Regions from separate parts of the Actinacidiphila sp. DG2A-62 genome, predicted to be linked through region 2. Evidence: riboswitches for the same ligand, from Rfam matches in the RefSeq annotation. Region 2 holds a riboswitch; the other holds the start of a gene.
The links. Region 2 has a riboswitch for glycine ahead of gcvP (aminomethyl-transferring glycine dehydrogenase). Riboswitches for the same ligand answer to the same signal wherever they lie in the genome.
Positions count from the first base shown of each region.

Region 1: another riboswitch for glycine. It lies ahead of gcvT (glycine cleavage system aminomethyltransferase GcvT); the one in region 2 lies ahead of gcvP (aminomethyl-transferring glycine dehydrogenase).

Region 1 covers NZ_JAYMGI010000002.1:6,460,224-6,468,312, reverse strand. The annotation lists gene VSR01_RS29145 (ABC transporter permease) at 1-91, opposite strand, end outside; gene VSR01_RS29140 (DUF885 family protein) at 403-1,929, shown strand; gene VSR01_RS29135 (enhanced serine sensitivity protein SseB C-terminal domain-containing protein) at 2,034-2,798, opposite strand; partial or broken gene VSR01_RS29130 (enhanced serine sensitivity protein SseB) at 3,125-3,864, opposite strand; glycine riboswitch at 3,977-4,085, shown strand; gene gcvT (glycine cleavage system aminomethyltransferase GcvT) at 4,274-5,401, shown strand; partial or broken gene gcvH (glycine cleavage system protein GcvH) at 5,489-5,877, shown strand; gene glyA (serine hydroxymethyltransferase) at 5,938-7,191, shown strand; gene VSR01_RS29110 (L-serine ammonia-lyase) at 7,409-8,089, shown strand, end outside.
Region 2 covers NZ_JAYMGI010000002.1:8,137,635-8,145,723, reverse strand. The annotation lists gene VSR01_RS35775 (glutamate--cysteine ligase) at 1-664, opposite strand, end outside; gene VSR01_RS35770 (hypothetical protein) at 1,182-1,724, shown strand; gene VSR01_RS35765 (DUF5999 family protein) at 2,040-2,246, shown strand; gene gcvP (aminomethyl-transferring glycine dehydrogenase) at 2,327-5,227, opposite strand; glycine riboswitch at 5,283-5,406, opposite strand; glycine riboswitch at 5,407-5,515, opposite strand; partial or broken gene VSR01_RS38135 (PRC-barrel domain-containing protein) at 5,716-5,865, shown strand; gene VSR01_RS35750 (DNA polymerase IV) at 6,148-7,521, opposite strand; gene VSR01_RS35745 (MerR family transcriptional regulator) at 7,634-8,089, opposite strand, start outside.

The sequences.
Region 1 (8,089 bases), 1.7 Mb from region 2:
GGCCCTCGATCGTCTTCCGCCCCGCCCCGCTGAGGATGGCCTCGGGTGGTGGCCCTGCCTGCCCAGGGGTGGTCTCCATCGGTGCGGTCATGGTGCAGCTGACCCCTCTCGCCGGCGGGTAGCCGACGCACGCCCGCCGCTGTAGCGGCCCCACTCATCACTCATCGGATGTGGGTGGTGCGGATGCCACAACCGGCGGTGCGGTTGTTGTGGTTGATACGGAAGGCACGTGCGCGGACGTGCCTCAGCCCCCTGCCGCTGGATTCTTGTGTGCCGTCGCGATCACCCGCCAGACCTGACGGAGAAGGGATGCGCAACTGTGATGTGTCGCTTCTTCGACCGTTACCCGAGCGCGCGACACCGCTATCCGCACACACGGCGGGGTACGGTCGGGTGGTGGAGATGCGGCTCAGCGCGGTGTTCGACCTGATGATGCCCCAGGCGCGGGAGATGTCCGGCCTGCACGAGTACGACGGCCGGGTGCAGGACCTCTCCCCCGGCGGGGTGCGCGCCGCGCTCGCCGCCCTCGACCGCGCCCGGGATGCGGACGGCCCGCTGGACGACCCGCACGACGAGGCGCACCTGCGGGTGTTCGAGGAGTCGGTGCGCGTCCAGTACGGCGAACTCGAACTGCACCGGCGCGACCCGTATCCGCACCTGTCCAATCTCGAACTCGCCTGTTACGACCGGGAGTACGCGCCCGCCCGGGAGCGCGCGCGGGCCCGCGCCAGGCATCTGGAGCAGTGGCCGGAGGCGGTGGAGGGCTCGCTGCGCTCGCTGGACGCGGTGCCCGCGCCGGTCGCGCAGGCGCTGCTGGGCGCGGCGCACGGGCTCGCCGCGGGCCTGGACGCCGAGCGCGGCGGCACCGAGGCCGCGGCGCTGCGGGCGCACGCCGCGCTGGTGGCGCACCTGGAGCGGGCGGCCCGCGAGGGCGACCCGGACCCGCGGCTGGGCGGCCCGGCGCTGGCCGCGCTGATGGGCGCGCAGGAGGGACTGCGGGTGGACCTGGACGCGCTGGCGCGGCAGGCGGAGCGCGAGCGGGCCCGGCTGACCGAGCTGCTCACCGACTCCTGCCGGGCGCTGGACCCGCACCGCACTCCGGACGAGCTGATCCCGGAGCTGCTCGCCGACCACCCGGACGCCGACGGGGTGATCGCGGAGGCCGCGCGGCTGACCGACGAGGTGGTGGACTTCACCCGGGACCGGGGGCTCGTGCCGTATGTGGACGGCGAGTGCCTGGTGGGTCCGGCGCCGCCGTCGCGCCGCTGGTCGATGGCGATGATGAACTGGGCGGCGCCGGCCGAGGCGGACGCCCCGTCCTGGTACCACGTGACGCCGCCGGAGCCGGACTGGCCGGCGCGGGAGCAGGAGGAGTGGCTGACCGTCTTCAGCCGCACCAGCCTGCCGTCGATCACCGTGCACGAGGTGGCGCCGGGGCACTTCGCGCACGGCCGGGCGCTGCGCCGGGCCGCGGGCCGGGTGCGCCGGGAGCTGCACAGCCTGTCCTTCGCCGAGGGCTGGGCGCACTACGTGGAGGAGGTCTGCCTCGACGAGGGCTTCCGGGCCCGCGACCCGCGCTTCGCGATCGGCGTCGCGCTGGAGGCGCTGGTCCGGGTGACCCGGCTGACCTGCGCGATCGGCCTGCACACCGGGGGGATGGACCTGGAGGAGGCGACGCGGCTGTTCATGCGCGACGCCCACCTGGCGCGGGCCGGCGCCGCCTCCGAGGCGCGCCGCGGCACCTTCGACGCCGGCTACGGCCGCTACACCTGGGGCAAGCTGGAGATCCTCCGGCTGCGCGAGAAGGCGCGCCGGGCGTGGGGCGCGGACTTCGGGCTGCCCCGGTTCCACGCGGCGCTGCTCGCGCTGGGCAGCCCGCCGCTGGGCCTGATCGACGCGGCACTCACCCGGCCGCCCGGGCGCGGGTAGCGGGGTCGCCCGGGGGCGCGCGGGGCGGGCGCGGCCCCGGGCCGAGGGCTTACGCGGACGGGTGAGCGTACCGGCGCCGGAAGGCCTGCGGGCGCGGCCCGCTGCTACGGCCGGCCCCAGGCGGCCCGGCGGGCGTAGGCGTCGCGGTCGAAGAAGGCGGCGGCGTTGCTGCGCATCCACAGCGCGACCGGGTCGTACGCGTCGGCCATCGCGACCGTGGAGACCGCCACCCCGTCGGGCACCCCGGCGACCGCCTGCCGCATCATCTGCCGCACCGACTCCACGGCCTGCGGCGCGCCGTCGTAGACCTCCACGCCGATGGCCAGGTACGGCTCGCCGAGGGCCGGCTGCACCCAGGCGCGGCGCAGCGAGCGCACCGCCGGGGTGTTCTGGGCGGCCTGGGCGAGCAGCGCGTCGAACTGCGGGAGCTGCAGCGAGGGTTCGCCGATCTGCAGCGGCCCCGCGGGCAGCAGGTCCAGGCCGACCGCGATCCGCCGCAGGTCCGCCCAGGGCACGCCGACGCCGCCGCCGGACGCGTGCGGGTTGAGCCACAGACCGCAGCGGTCGGGGTAGAGGGTCAGCGCGATGTCCCGCCCGGAGACCACCTCGTGCTCGCGGGTCCAGCCGCTGGCCGCAAGCTCGCGCGGCGAGGTCGCGCAGGGCGCGTACGGGTGCCCGCCGACCTGCATGCTGCCGTACTGGGCGTCGGGCGAACCGGGCGAGCCCTGCCACAGCAGCATCCACACCTGGCCCTCGGCGAGCGACGCGAGCAGGTCCTCGTATGCGTCGAACCGGCCGGGCGCCACCTGGAGCAGGGTCTGCTCCACCTGGCCGGCCGCCGCCGCACCGCCTTGCGCGCCCGCGATCACCTGGGACCGCCCTTTCCGTTCGTCCGCCGATTCCGCTTCGCCGTCGTGCCGGGGCCCCGGGCCGCTCCCGAGGTTCCTCCCGGCGCCATCAAATCAGGTCGAGTGTTCCCGGCGGAACGCGTCCCGACGCGAGCCGCACCACAGCGGCGTGCGGGTCCGGCCCGCGCGCCGGGGGCGCCGCACGCGCGCCGCGCCCCACCGCACACCCAAGCCGCACCGTCTATAGGCCGCGTAAACGGCACGTATACGCGCCGCCGCGCGGGGCCGCCCCGCCGGGCCGGGCCGCCTCGCGGGGCGGAGCACGCGCCGGCCTGCCGCCGGCTGCAGTCGCGGGCGTAGAACGGCCGGACCGTCTCCAGCATCCAGTCGCCCACCGGGTCCTGCGCGACGTCCAGCAGGATCAGGTGGACCTCCCAGTGCAGCGGCTGCGCGCCCAGCGCCCGGCTGATCGCGTCCATCGCCGCCGCCCGGTCCTCCTCCTGCCAGCGGTCCAGCTCGACGCCGACGAACAGCGCCGGCGGCTCGTCCTCGACCGAGGCCAGCGTGCGGCGGGCGGTGAGCACCACCGGGGTCACCGCGAACTCCGCCGCTGCCGCCGCCAGGAACTCCACCGGCTCGTCCTCGTGGTCCGGCTCCCACAGCAGCACCCGCGCGCCGGGGGCGGGCGTCCCGGTGCCCGGGTCGGCCCGGCACAGCTCGGCGACCGCCGCGGGCGGCAGCGGCACGCCGACCGCGCCGCCGGGGTTCACCGCGATGCCGACCGCCGGGGGCAGCCCGCGGGCGAACTCGTGCACCGGCGCGACCGTGCAGGACATGCCCTCGGCGGCCTGCCGGAACTGCTGCTCGGAGCTGAAGACCGGCACGTAGGGCGCGCCGCCCAACTCCATGGTGGGCAGGTCGAAGCCGGGGGCGCCGCCGCCGTTGGGCAGCGGTACCCACACCCGGGAACGGCCGAGGACCTCCATCAGCCGGGGCCGGCCGACGGGTTGCCGACGCTCGCCGACAGCACTTCCTCCAGCTCGTTCGCCGGCCATGAGTACGGTATGTACGGTGCCGGATTCTCCATGTCCACCCTTGTCCGCCCATGTGCCGCCGTTGCCCGGGAAACCCTAGCCGCTCGTGCGGCGGTACGGGCCGGGCATGCAATGATGGGCGGCACAACACGCATACCGGCCGTTGGAGGCCGCGCGGGAGAGTTCCGGTTCCGTCCCCCCAGGGGAGGGCGCCGGGCGCCGAAGGAGCAAGTCCTCCCTTGAATCTCTCAGGCACAGATACCGCGCGGGCGAGGCAGATCTGAAAAGCGGAGGGATCCCGGCCCGGCGGCCGCGGCCCCTCCCACCCACGGTGCAAGCCGGACCCCTGGCGGGGTCACGGTGAACCTCTCAGGTTCCGATGACAGATGGGGAGGCCGCTTCGGCCTCGTACCCGTACCGTCCGCGACACCCGGACCGTCCTCACCTGGGAGCCCGTTTCCGATGAGCGCACCCCCGAGCCAGCCCCGCCGCACCGCACTCGACGCGGTGCACCGCGCCCTCGGCGCGACCATGACCGACTTCGCCGGCTGGGACATGCCGCTGCGCTACGCCAGCGAGCGCGAGGAGCACCAGGCGGTACGCACCCGCGCCGGCCTGTTCGACCTGTCCCACATGGGCGAGATCGCGGTGACCGGCCCGCAGGCCGGCGAGCTGCTGGACCACGCGCTGGTCGGCCACCTGTCGGCGCTCGCGGTCGGCCGGGCCCGGTACACGATGATCTGCGCGCCGGACGGCGGCATCCTGGACGACCTGATCGTCTACCGGCTGGCCGAGCGGGAGTTCCTGGTCGTCGCCAACGCCTCCAACGCGCAGACCGTGCTGGACGCGCTGGCCGAGCGGGCGGCGGGCTTCGACGCGGCGGTGCGCGACGACCGGGACGCGTACGCGCTGCTGGCCGTGCAGGGCCCGCAGTCCCCGGCGATCCTGGCCTCGCTGACCGACGCCGACCTGGACGGCCTGAAGTACTACGCGGGCCTGCCCGGCACGGTCGCCGGGGTGGACGCGCTGATCGCCCGCACCGGCTACACCGGTGAGGACGGCTTCGAGCTGTTCGTCTCCCCCGCCGACGCCGAGCGGCTGTGGCAGGCGCTCACCGAGGCGGGCGCCCCGGCCGGGCTCGTGCCGTGCGGGCTGTCCTGCCGCGACACGCTGCGCCTGGAGGCCGGCATGCCGCTGTACGGCCACGAGCTGACCACCGCGCTGACGCCGTTCGACGCCGGGCTCGGCCGGGTGGTGAAGTTCGACAAGCCCGGCGACTTCGTGGGCCGGGAGGCGCTCGCCACGGCGGCGGAGAAGGCCGCCGCGCAGCCGCCCCGGGTGCTGGTCGGGCTGGTCGCCCAGGGCCGCCGGGTGCCGCGGGCCGGCTACCCGGTCACCGACGGCACCGGCCGGGTCATCGGCGAGGTGACCTCCGGCGCTCCCTCCCCCACCCTCGGCGTGCCGATCGCGATGGCCTATGTGGACCCGTCGCACGCGGCGCCCGGCACGGCCGGCGTCGCGGTGGACATCCGCGGCACGCAGGAGCCGTACGACGTGGTGGCGCTGCCGTTCTACCGGCGCGAGCGCTGAGCGCCCCGGGGCGCCGGCCGGCCGCACGCGCCGGCCGCCCGCCTTTCGTTCCGCACCCTTCCTCTGATCATCCGGGAGAATTCCGTCATGAGCATCAATCCTGAGCAGCTGCGTTACAGCAAGGAGCACGAGTGGGTCTCGGAGCCCGCGGACGGCGTGCGCACCGTGGGCATCACCTCGCACGCCGCCGACGCGCTCGGCGACGTGGTCTTCGTCCAGCTCCCCGAGGTGGGGGCGACGGTGACGGCCGGCGAGACCTGCGGCGAGCTGGAGTCCACCAAGTCGGTCAGCGACCTGTTCTCTCCGGTGTCCGGTGAGGTCACCGAGGTCAACCAGGACGTCTCCGACGACCCGTCCCTGGTCAACTCGGCGCCGTTCGAGGGCGGCTGGCTGTTCAAGGTGCGGACGGCCGAGGGGCCGGCGAGGACGCCGAGCTGCTGTCGTCCGCCGAGTACGACGCCTTCGTCGCGGGCTGAGCCGCGGTCCGAGCCAGACCCGAGGATGCCGAGGACGCCGACGATGAGGAGACGCCGCAGATGTCCCTGCTGAACCAGTCCCTGCACGAGTTCGACCCCGACGTCGCCGCCGCGGTCGACGCCGAGCTGCACCGCCAGCAGTCCACGCTGGAGATGATCGCGTCGGAGAACTTCGCTCCGGCCGCCGTCCTCCAGGCCCAGGGCTCGGTGCTGACCAACAAGTACGCCGAGGGCTACCCCGGGCGCCGCTACTACGGCGGCTGCGAGCACGTCGACGTGATCGAGCAGCTGGCGATCGACCGGGTCAAGGAGCTGTTCGGCGCCGAGGCGGCGAACGTCCAGCCGCACTCGGGCGCCCAGGCCAACGCGGCGGCGATGTTCGCCCTGCTCAAGCCCGGCGACACCATCCTGGGTCTGGACCTGGCGCACGGCGGCCACCTGACCCACGGCATGAAGATCAACTTCTCCGGCAAGCTCTACGACGTGGTCGCCTACCACGTGGACGGCGCGACCGGCCTGGTCGACATGGACGAGGTCGAGCGGCTGGCCAAGGAGCACCGGCCCAAGCTGGTCATCGCCGGCTGGTCGGCGTACCCGCGGCAGCTGGACTTCGAGCGGTTCCGGCGGATCGCCGACGAGGTCGGCGCGTATCTGATGGTCGACATGGCGCACTTCGCCGGGCTGGTCGCGGCCGGGCTGCACCCCTCGCCGGTGCCGTACGCGGACGTGGTGACGACCACCACCCACAAGACGCTGGGCGGTCCGCGCGGCGGGGTGATCCTGTCCCGCGCCGAGCTGGCCAAGAAGATCAACTCGGCGGTCTTCCCCGGCCAGCAGGGCGGTCCGCTGGAGCACGTGATCGCCGCGAAGGCGGTGGCGTTCAAGGCCGCGGCGACCGAGGAGTTCAAGGACCGGCAGCGGCGTACGCTGGAGGGCGCGAAGATCCTCGCGGAGCGGCTGGCCGCGCCGGACCTCGCGGGGGCGGGCGTCGCGGTGCTGTCCGGCGGCACGGACGTCCACCTGGTCCTGGTCGACCTGCGGGAGTCCGCGCTGGACGGGCAGCAGGCGGAGGACCGGCTGCACGAGGTCGGCATCACCGTCAACCGCAACGCGGTGCCGAACGACCCCCGGCCGCCGATGGTCACCTCGGGCCTGCGGATCGGGACGCCGGCGCTGGCGACGCGCGGGTTCACCGCGGAGGACTTTTGCGAGGTGGCCGACGTGATCGCGGCCGCGCTGCTGCCGGAGTACGACGCGGCGGCGCTGCGGGCGCGGGTCACGGCCCTGACGCTCAAGCACCCGCTCTACGCGTAGCCGGGCGCCGCCCCGCGTGACCGCGCGCCCGGCCGCCGGTCGGCCGGGCGCGCCCCGGGGGCGCTTCCCGGGCGCGCGTCGAGCGCGGCCTCCACCGGTGAGCGCGTCCCCGAGCGCGGCCTCCACCGGTGAGCGCGTCCCCCGAGCCCGGCCTCCACCCGTCAGCGCGTCCCCCGAGCGTGACCTTTCACCCGCAACCCCCTGTCCCGGAGGGACCATGGCAATCTCGGTCTTCGACCTGTTCTCCGTGGGCATCGGCCCGTCCAGCTCGCACACCGTGGGGCCGATGCGCGCGGCCTCGATCTTCGTGCACCGGCTGAAGAACGACGCGCTGCTCGCCGACACCGCGTCGGTGCGCGCCGAGCTGTTCGGGTCGCTGGGCGCGACGGGCCACGGCCACGGCACCCCGAAGGCGGTCCTGCTCGGGCTGTCCGGGCACTCCCCGCGGACCGTGGACGTGGACACCGCGGACGAGGAGGCCGCGCGGATCGTCGCCGACAAGCGGCTGAGCCTGCTCGGCGCGCACGAGATCGCGTTCGACGCCGACCGGGACCTGGTGCTGCACCGGCGGCGTTCGCTGCCGTACCACGCGAACGGCATGACGCTCGCGGCCTACGACGCGTCCGGCGCCGAGCTGCTGGCGAAGACGTACTACTCGGTCGGCGGCGGCTTCGTGGTGGACGAGGACGCGGTCGGCGAGGACCGGATCAAGCTGGACGACACGGTGCTGCGGCACCCGTTCCGCACCGGCGACGAGCTGCTGCGGCTGTCCCGGGAGACCGGGCTGTCGATCTCCGCGCTGATGATGGAGAACGAGAAGGCCTGGCGCAGCGAGGCCGACATCCGGGCCGGGCTGCTGGAGATCTGGCGGGTGATGGAGGCGTGCGTGCGGCGCGGG
Region 2 (8,089 bases):
AGTTGGCGCCGGCCGCGATCTGCGGCCCGGACACCGCCTGGGCGGCGTTCCAGACCGCGGCGAAGCGCCCGGGGGTGACCTGCAGGTGCATCTGCATGGAGGTGCAGGCGGCTTCGGGGGCGATCGAGGAGGAGGTGTAGACGAGGTGCTCGACGCCGTCGATGTCGAGGGTGATGTCCTCGCCGCGCATGGCGAGGATGCGTTCGTTGAGCAGGGTGTAGCGGTCCGCCCTCGACAGGTTCGCCGAGACCAGGTCCTGTGCCTCCAGGGTTGGCAGAATTCCGACCATCACGATGTGAGCGCCGACTTCCCGCGCCCTGCGGTCGGCGTAGCCGAGGCCGGTGCGCAGTTCCTCGGCGAGCCGGTCGAGCACCCGTCCCGATAGCCGGTGCGGCGCGATGTTCACTTCAATATTGAACTGTGCCAGCTCGGTCTGGAAATCGCGGCTCGCGATGCGCTCCAGCACCTCCTCGTTCATCATGCGGGGCAGCCCACCGGAATCCGCGAGATTCAATTCGATCTCCAGACCCATCAGATTGCGCGGCCGGTCGAATCGCTTCTCGTCCAGCAGCCGCTCGAGCCCCAGCAGGCACTGCTGGAGCTTGGTGCGGTACATCCGGCGGTCGGCCAGGTCGAACGATCCGGCCTCGACCTTCTCCCCCATCTACGGGTCCTCCTCGCTCGGGTCCTCATCTGAGGATGCCCCGGCCAAATGATCCATAACGTCCCGCGGGAACCGGGCCGCACGCTAGGCTTGCTGTAGACAGCACCCGGCGCACGTGACGGCGGCACATTCGGGGCCACCCGGGCCGCCTAATCGCCGGGACTTTCCGACCGACGGGTTCCGGCCGTCCGCGGCGCCGGGAAAATCCCGCCGCCCCGCCCATAGCCTGCGGGAATGCCGGCGAGCGGCCCGTCGAAGAAGGCGAATTCTCGTCTTGCGCGTAATACTGGCAGCGACTAGATGAAACACGGAGCGAACACGCGTCGTATAAACTCCGCGCACAAGGCCGTGCTCCCTGCCCCCGGGCCGGACTCGCTGAGCCGGAACCGGGGCGGGAGCGCCCTCGTCGACGACGCCGTTCGCGCCCCCGCCACCTGTGTCTCCCGTTGTGTCTCCAAGTGAGAGGCGACATCATGCCGCTGCTTGTCCCCCCGCACCCGCACCCGCCCTGCTGAGCGTGCTCGCGGCGCTCAGCTCGCCCACCGCCGTCCTGGAGGCGCGGACCCCCGCACTGCGCACGGCGCAGGGCCCACTGGACGCCGAACACCCTCTTCCTGTCCACGTGTTCGAACCGGCGTCGGTGCCGGGCGGGCTGCCGCGGGCGCGGCTGACCGGCTGGCGGTTCCATATCAGGGCGGGCGCGGTGGTGGCGGCCGCGGGCGAGACGGTGGCGACGCCCGACGGATGGGTCTTCTCGCGCTTCTCCGAGGGGCCCTACCTGGGTTCGACGGAGCGGGCGCTGCGGCAGGCGGAGGCGCTGCCGGCCACGTACCAGCCGCACCTGCTGTCGGTGCCGGGCCTGTACATGCTGGCGTTGTGGCTGCACCACGACGCGCGCGCCGACGCGGCCACCGCCCAGCCCGACCCGGCGGACCTGCTGATCCCGCTGGCGCCCGCGCCGCCGGGCATCGCGGCGCACCGCGTCCACCGGCTGGCGGAGCTGGCGCAGGTGATCAGCGTGCGCCACGCGCCGCCGCCGCTGGCGGGTTCACCGGCCTGAGCGGGACGCGGCCCGTGGCCGGCGGGCGAGCGGCGGGCCGGCTCCCGCCCGGCCGCCGGCCTCCCGCACGGACCCCGCGGCGCCCCCTCGCACCTGCGCGAGGGGGCGCCGGCGTGCCCGCGCGGGGCCGCAACCACCCGCACGGGTGAGGCGTCTTCTTCATGTGTGCCCCGGCTCCGCCAAATCCCTGCGGATCGGCGCCGGCGGAGCAACACTGGGACCGGCCGCACCAGGAACGGGGGTACGCACCACATGCGGACAGGGGAAGCGACCACAGGCAGCATCCACACATCGCAGCGAAAGACGCCAACGACCATGTGCCAGCACCACCCGCAGTGCCCGCCCGCCGACTGTTCCGACCGCGAGGCCGCGCACATCGTGGCCCACCACCCGGAACAGGGCTGGAGCCTGTTGTGCAACGGGGTCCTGCTGTTCGAGGACACCGGCGAGCTGCTGCCCGACGGGCGGATCATCGCGCCGCACCGGCCGCTGGAGTCCGGTCGGGTCACGACCGCGGCCTGACCGGGGCCTGACCGCGGACGCCCGGGGCCCGGCCCCGGGCCCGACCGCGGTCGCCGCCGCGGCCCGGCCCGGCGGCGGGCTCAGCCCTCGTACGCGTCCGGCGGCGGGCAGGAGCAGACCAGGTTGCGGTCGCCGTACGCGCCGTCGATCCGCCGCACCGGCGGCCAGTACTTGTCGGCGGCGCTCACCCCGGCCGGGAAGACGGCCTCCTCACGGCCGTACGGGTGGGTCCACTCGCCGGCCAGCACGGCGGCGGTGTGCGGGGCGCCGCGCAGCGGGTTGTCGTCGGCGGGCCACTGCCCGGCGGCGACCCGGTCGATCTCGCCGCGGATCGCGATCATCGCCTCGCAGAACCGGTCGAGCTCGGCGAGGTCCTCGCTCTCGGTGGGCTCGATCATCAGCGTCCCGGCCACCGGGAAGGACATGGTCGGCGCGTGGAAGCCGTAGTCGATCAGCCGCTTGGCGATGTCGTCGACGGTGACGCCGGTCTCCTTGGTCAGCGGCCGCAGGTCGATGATGCACTCGTGCGCGACCAGGCCGCCCGGGCCGGTGTAGAGCACCGGGAAGTGCGGCTCCAGCCGCTTGGCGATGTAGTTGGCGCTCAGCACCGCGATCTGGGTGGCGCGCTTGAGGCCCTCGCCGCCCATCAGCCGCACGTACGTCCAGGAGATGGGCAGGATGCCCGCGGAGCCCCAGGGGGCCGCCGAGACCGGTCCCACGCCCGTCTCCGGTCCCGCGGCCGGCTGCAGCGGGTGGTTGGGCAGGTACGGCGCCAGGTGGGCGCGGACCGCGACCGGGCCGACGCCCGGACCGCCGCCGCCGTGCGGGATGCAGAAGGTCTTGTGCAGGTTCAGGTGCGAGACGTCGGCGCCGAAGCGGCCCGGGCGGGCCAGGCCGACCAGCGCGTTGAGGTTGGCGCCGTCCACGTAGACCTGGCCGCCCGCGTCGTGCACGGCCGCGCACACCTCGGTGATGTTGTCCTCGAAGACGCCGTGCGTGGAGGGGTAGGTGACCATCAGCACGGCCAGCTCGTCGCGGTGCTGCTCGATCTTGGCGTGCAGGTCCTCGATGTCCACGTCGCCGTTCTGGCCGGTCTTGACGACGACCACCTTCATGCCGGCCATCACCGCGCTCGCGGCGTTGGTGCCGTGCGCGGAGGAGGGGATCAGGCAGACGGTGCGGGCGGTGTCGCCGTTGGCGCGGTGGTAGGCGCGCACCGCCAGCAGTCCGGCCAGTTCGCCCTGAGAGCCGGCGTTGGGCTGCAGGCTCACCGCGTCGTAGCCGGTGACCTCGGCGAGCTGCCGCTCCAGGCCGCGGATCAGCTCCAGGTAACCGGCCGCCTGCTCGATCGGCGCGAAGGGGTGCAGCGCGCCGAACTCCGGCCAGGTGACCGGCTCCATCTCGGTGGTCGCGTTGAGCTTCATGGTGCACGAGCCGAGCGGGATCATGCCGCGGTCCAGCGCGTAGTCCCGGTCGGCGAGCCGGCGCAGGTAGCGCAGCATCGCGGTCTCGCTGCGGTGCTGGTGGAAGACCGGGTGGGTCAGGTACGGCTCGGTGCGGGCCAGTGCCGCGGGCAGCGCGTCCCCGGCCTGCCCGGCGGTCGACGCGTCCAGTGCGTCGAGGTCGGCGGCGGGCGCCCCGAAGGCGGCGAGGACCGCCGCCAGCTGGTCCCGGGTGGTGGTCTCGTCGCAGGCGACGCCGACCCGGTCGGCGTCGGTCAGCCGGAGGTTGACGCCGGCCTCGCGGGCGGCGGCCACGATCTCGGCGGCCCGGCCGGGGACCCGCGCGGTGACCGTGTCGAAGAACTCCGCGTGCTCGATCTCCACGCCGCCGGCCCGCAGTCCCGCCGCGAGCAGTTCGGCGTAGCGGTGGGTGCGCCGGGCGATCCCGGCCAGGCCCTCGGGTCCGTGGTAGACGGCGTACATCCCGGCCATGACGGCGAGCAGGACCTGCGCGGTGCAGATGTTGCTGGTGGCCTTCTCGCGCCGGATGTGCTGCTCGCGGGTCTGCAGCGCCAGCCGGTACGCCTTCGCGCCGTCCGCGTCGACGGAGACGCCGACCAGGCGTCCCGGCAGGTTGCGGGCGTAGCTCTCGCGGACCGCCATGTAGCCGGCGTGCGGGCCGCCGAAGCCCATCGGGACGCCGAAGCGCTGGGTGGTGCCCACCGCGATGTCGGCGCCGAGCGCGCCGGGAGAGGTGAGCAGCGTCAGCGCCAGCAGGTCGGCGGCGACGGTGACGACCGCGCCCAGCTGGTGCGCGGCCTCGACGACCGGCCGCAGGTCGCGCACCGCGCCCGAGGCGCCGGGGTACTGCAGCAGCACGCCGAACACGCCGCGCTCGGCGGCCTCGGCGGGGATGCCGTCGCGGAGGTCGGCGACGACGACCTCGACGCCGGTCGGTTCGGCGCGGGTGCGCAGCACGGCCAGGGTCTGCGGGAAGGTGTCGGCGTCGACCAGGAAGACGCCCTGCTTGACCTTGCCGACCCGGCGCGACAGCGCCATCGCCTCGGCGGCCGCGGTGCCCTCGTCCAGCAGCGACGCCCCGGAGGTGGGCAGGCCGGTGAGGTCGGCGACGACCGTCTGGAAGTTCAGCAGCGCCTCCAGCCGCCCCTGCGAGATCTCCGGCTGGTACGGGGTGTACGCGGTGTACCAGGCGGGGTTCTCCATGACATTGCGCAGGATGACCGGCGGGGTGAAGGTGCCGTAGTAGCCGAGGCCGATCATCGGCGCGAGCACCTGGTTGCGGTCGGCCAGCGCCCGCAGTTCGGCGAGCGCCTCGGCCTCGGTGAGCGCCCGGGGCAGGCCGAGCGCCTCGGCGCTCCTGATCGCGTCGGGCACGGCGGCGGCGGTCAGCTCGTCCAGCGAGCCGTAGCCGACCTGGGCGAGCATCTTGGCCTCGGCCTCGGCGTCGGGCCCGATGTGGCGGCGCTCGAACGGCACGCCGGCTTCCAGCTCGGCGAGGGTGGTGCGGCGGTCAGTCATCTGCGGAGGCCTCCTGGTCTGCGACGACCTTCGGGGGTGCCGTGGCACCCGGACGGCCTCCCCCTCTGTCATCAGAACCTGAGAGCTTCACCGCCCGTCGCGGGCGGCTTTCACCGTCGGTGAGGACGCGTCCCGGAGGCGGCGACGCTTCCGGGTCAGGTCCTGCTTTCCAGAGTGACCTCGCCCGTGCGGTACGGATGCCTGAGAGATTCCGGGGAGGGATTGCTCCTTCGGCGCCTCCGTGACGCCCTTGCGTGCGCCGGCGGAGGACTCTCCCGCATGGGGTCTGCAGCCGTCTCCAGACTACCAGCGCGCCCGGCGCGCGCCCCGGCGCCGCCCTGCCGGACCGCACCCGCGCCGCCCGGACCGCCGCGCGCCGCGCTGCCCGCCCGGCCGTTCCGAGTCGACAGCGCCCGTAATGTGGCTTTGGCTGGTGTCCAGCAAGCAGTCAGTTCGCCTGGGGTGCTTCACCGTGAGTTGGAGGGACCGTGCAGAGCGACATCGATCCGCGGAGCCTGATCGGGCGACGTGCCTTCGACCGCGACGGTACGAAGATCGGCACGGTCGACGAGGTGTACCTCGATGACGCGACCGGGACCCCCGAGTGGGCCGCGGTCCGCACCGGGCTGTTCACCCGCGACGCCTTCGTGCCGCTGGAGCCCAGCACGCTGGAGGACGGGCAGCTGCGCGTCCCGTACGAGAAGTCCCTGATCAAGGACGCGCCGGACTTCGGCGTGGGCCGTCATCTGTCGCCCGAGCAGGAGCTGCAGCTCTACCACCACTACGGAATGGACGTGCCGCGGGCGAACCCCAGCCGGCGGCGCCGGAGCGGGACTTCGGCCGGGTCGGCCGGGAGGACTGAACCTCGCGGGCCTGCCGCACCCGCCGACCGCGCGGGCCGGTGGCACCGGCCGGGCGCGCTAGCCGGCCGCCGGCGACCGGTCCCGGGACATCGGGGCGAGCGGCAGCGGCTCGCCGTGGCAGAGCGCGGGGTCGTCGGCGGCGAAGGTGCGGACGCGGCCGGGGCGGGTGTCGGAGGGCACCTCGAAGCGGACGGTCACCCGCCCGACGCCGCTGCCCTGCACCCATCCGTTGCCGTGCTCCTCGTGCACCACGTCCTGCCCGGGCAGCCAGCGCCTGGCGTGCCCCTCGGGGACCGGCGGGGGCTCGGACGGCAGGTCGGCGGCCTCGTCCACGGTGCCGCCGGCGCCGCCCTCCCCCGCGTGCTGTGCGAACAGGTCCTCCTGGGTGAAGTCCGCCAGGCCCGCGACGCCCACCCCGAGCAGCCGGACGCCGCCGGTGGTGTCCACGGCCTCGACCAGCCGCCGCGCGGTCTCCCTGACCACGGCGGGGTCGTCGGTGGGGGCGCGCAGGGTCTCGGAGCGGGTCAGCGTGGAGAAGTCGTAGCGGCGGACCTTGATCACCACGGTGCGCCCGGACCGGCCGGCGCCGCGCAGCCGCTGCACGCAGCGTTCGGCGAGGCGGTCGATCTCGTGGCGGACGTGGGCGCGGTCGGTCAGGTCGTACTCGAAGGTGTCCTCGACGGAGATGGACTTCACGTCCCGGTCGGCGACCACCGGGCGGTTGTCGAGGCCGGCGGCCATCGCGTAGAGGCCGGTGCCGTGCGCCTTGCCGAGCAGCCGGACCAGCTCCGGCTCGCCGGCGTGGGTGATCTCGGCGACGGTGGTGATCCCGGCCTTGCGCAGGTGCTCGGCGGTGGCCGGGCCGACGCCCCACAGGGTGCGCACCGGCAACGGGTCGAGCAGCGCCCGCTCGGTGCCCGGCTCGACCACCACCAGGCCGTCGGGCTTGGCCCGCTCCGAGGCGATCTTGGCGAGCAGCTTGGAGCCGGCCAGGCCCACCGAGGCGGTCAGGCCCGTGGCGGCCCTGATCCGGGCCCGCAGGCGCTCGGCGACGACCCGCGGCGGGTCGGCGCCCCCGTCGGCCGCGGCGCCCGCCTCCAGGTCCAGGAAGGCCTCGTCGAGGCTCAGCGGCTCTATCAGCGGCGAGACCTCGGCGAGCAGGGCCATCACGGTCTCGCTGACCTGGCGGTAGATGCCGAAGCGGGGGTAGAGGTACGCGGCGTTCGGGCAGAGCCTGCGGGCGTGCGCGGTGGCCATGGCGGAGTGGACGCCGTGCACGCGTGCCTCGTAGGACGCGGTCGACACCACGCCCCGGTTCCCCAGGCCGCCGACCACCACCGGCTTGCCCCGCAGGCTCGGCTTGGCCGCCTGCTCGACCGCGGCGAAGAACGCGTCCATGTCCAGGTGGAGGATCGTCGGCGCACTTCTCACACCTCGATCGTGCCGCACACCGCCGACATCGGCCGTACACGTGTACGGTGCGGCGCGGATACAGGGCCCGTACGGGGGGCCCGGACGGCGCGAATATCAGGCGGGGCGAATTTCAGACGGCGCGGTTGCTGCGGCGGCGCGCCAGTTCGTCGGCGGGGTTGTGGCCGATCAGGGTCTCCCCGGTGTCGACCCGCTCGCCGTGCATCTGGGACAGCGCGCTCTCCACGTCCCGCCACACCACGCCGACCGCGATGCCGAAGACGCCCTGGCCGCCCTGAAGCAGGTCGACCACCTCGTCGGGCGAGGTGCACTCGTAGACCGTCGCGCCGTCGCTCATCAGGGTCATCCGGGTCAGCTCGGACGGACCGACCGAGCGCAGGTGCTGGACCGCGGTGCGGATGTTCTGCAGCGCCACGCCGGTGTCCAGCAGACGCTTGACGATCTTCAGCACGACCACGTCGCGGAAGCTGTAGAGCCGCTGGGTGCCGGAGCCGTAGGCCGGCCGCACGCTGGGCTCGACGAGTCCGGTGCGGGCCCAGTAGTCCAGCTGCCGGTAGGTGATGCCGGT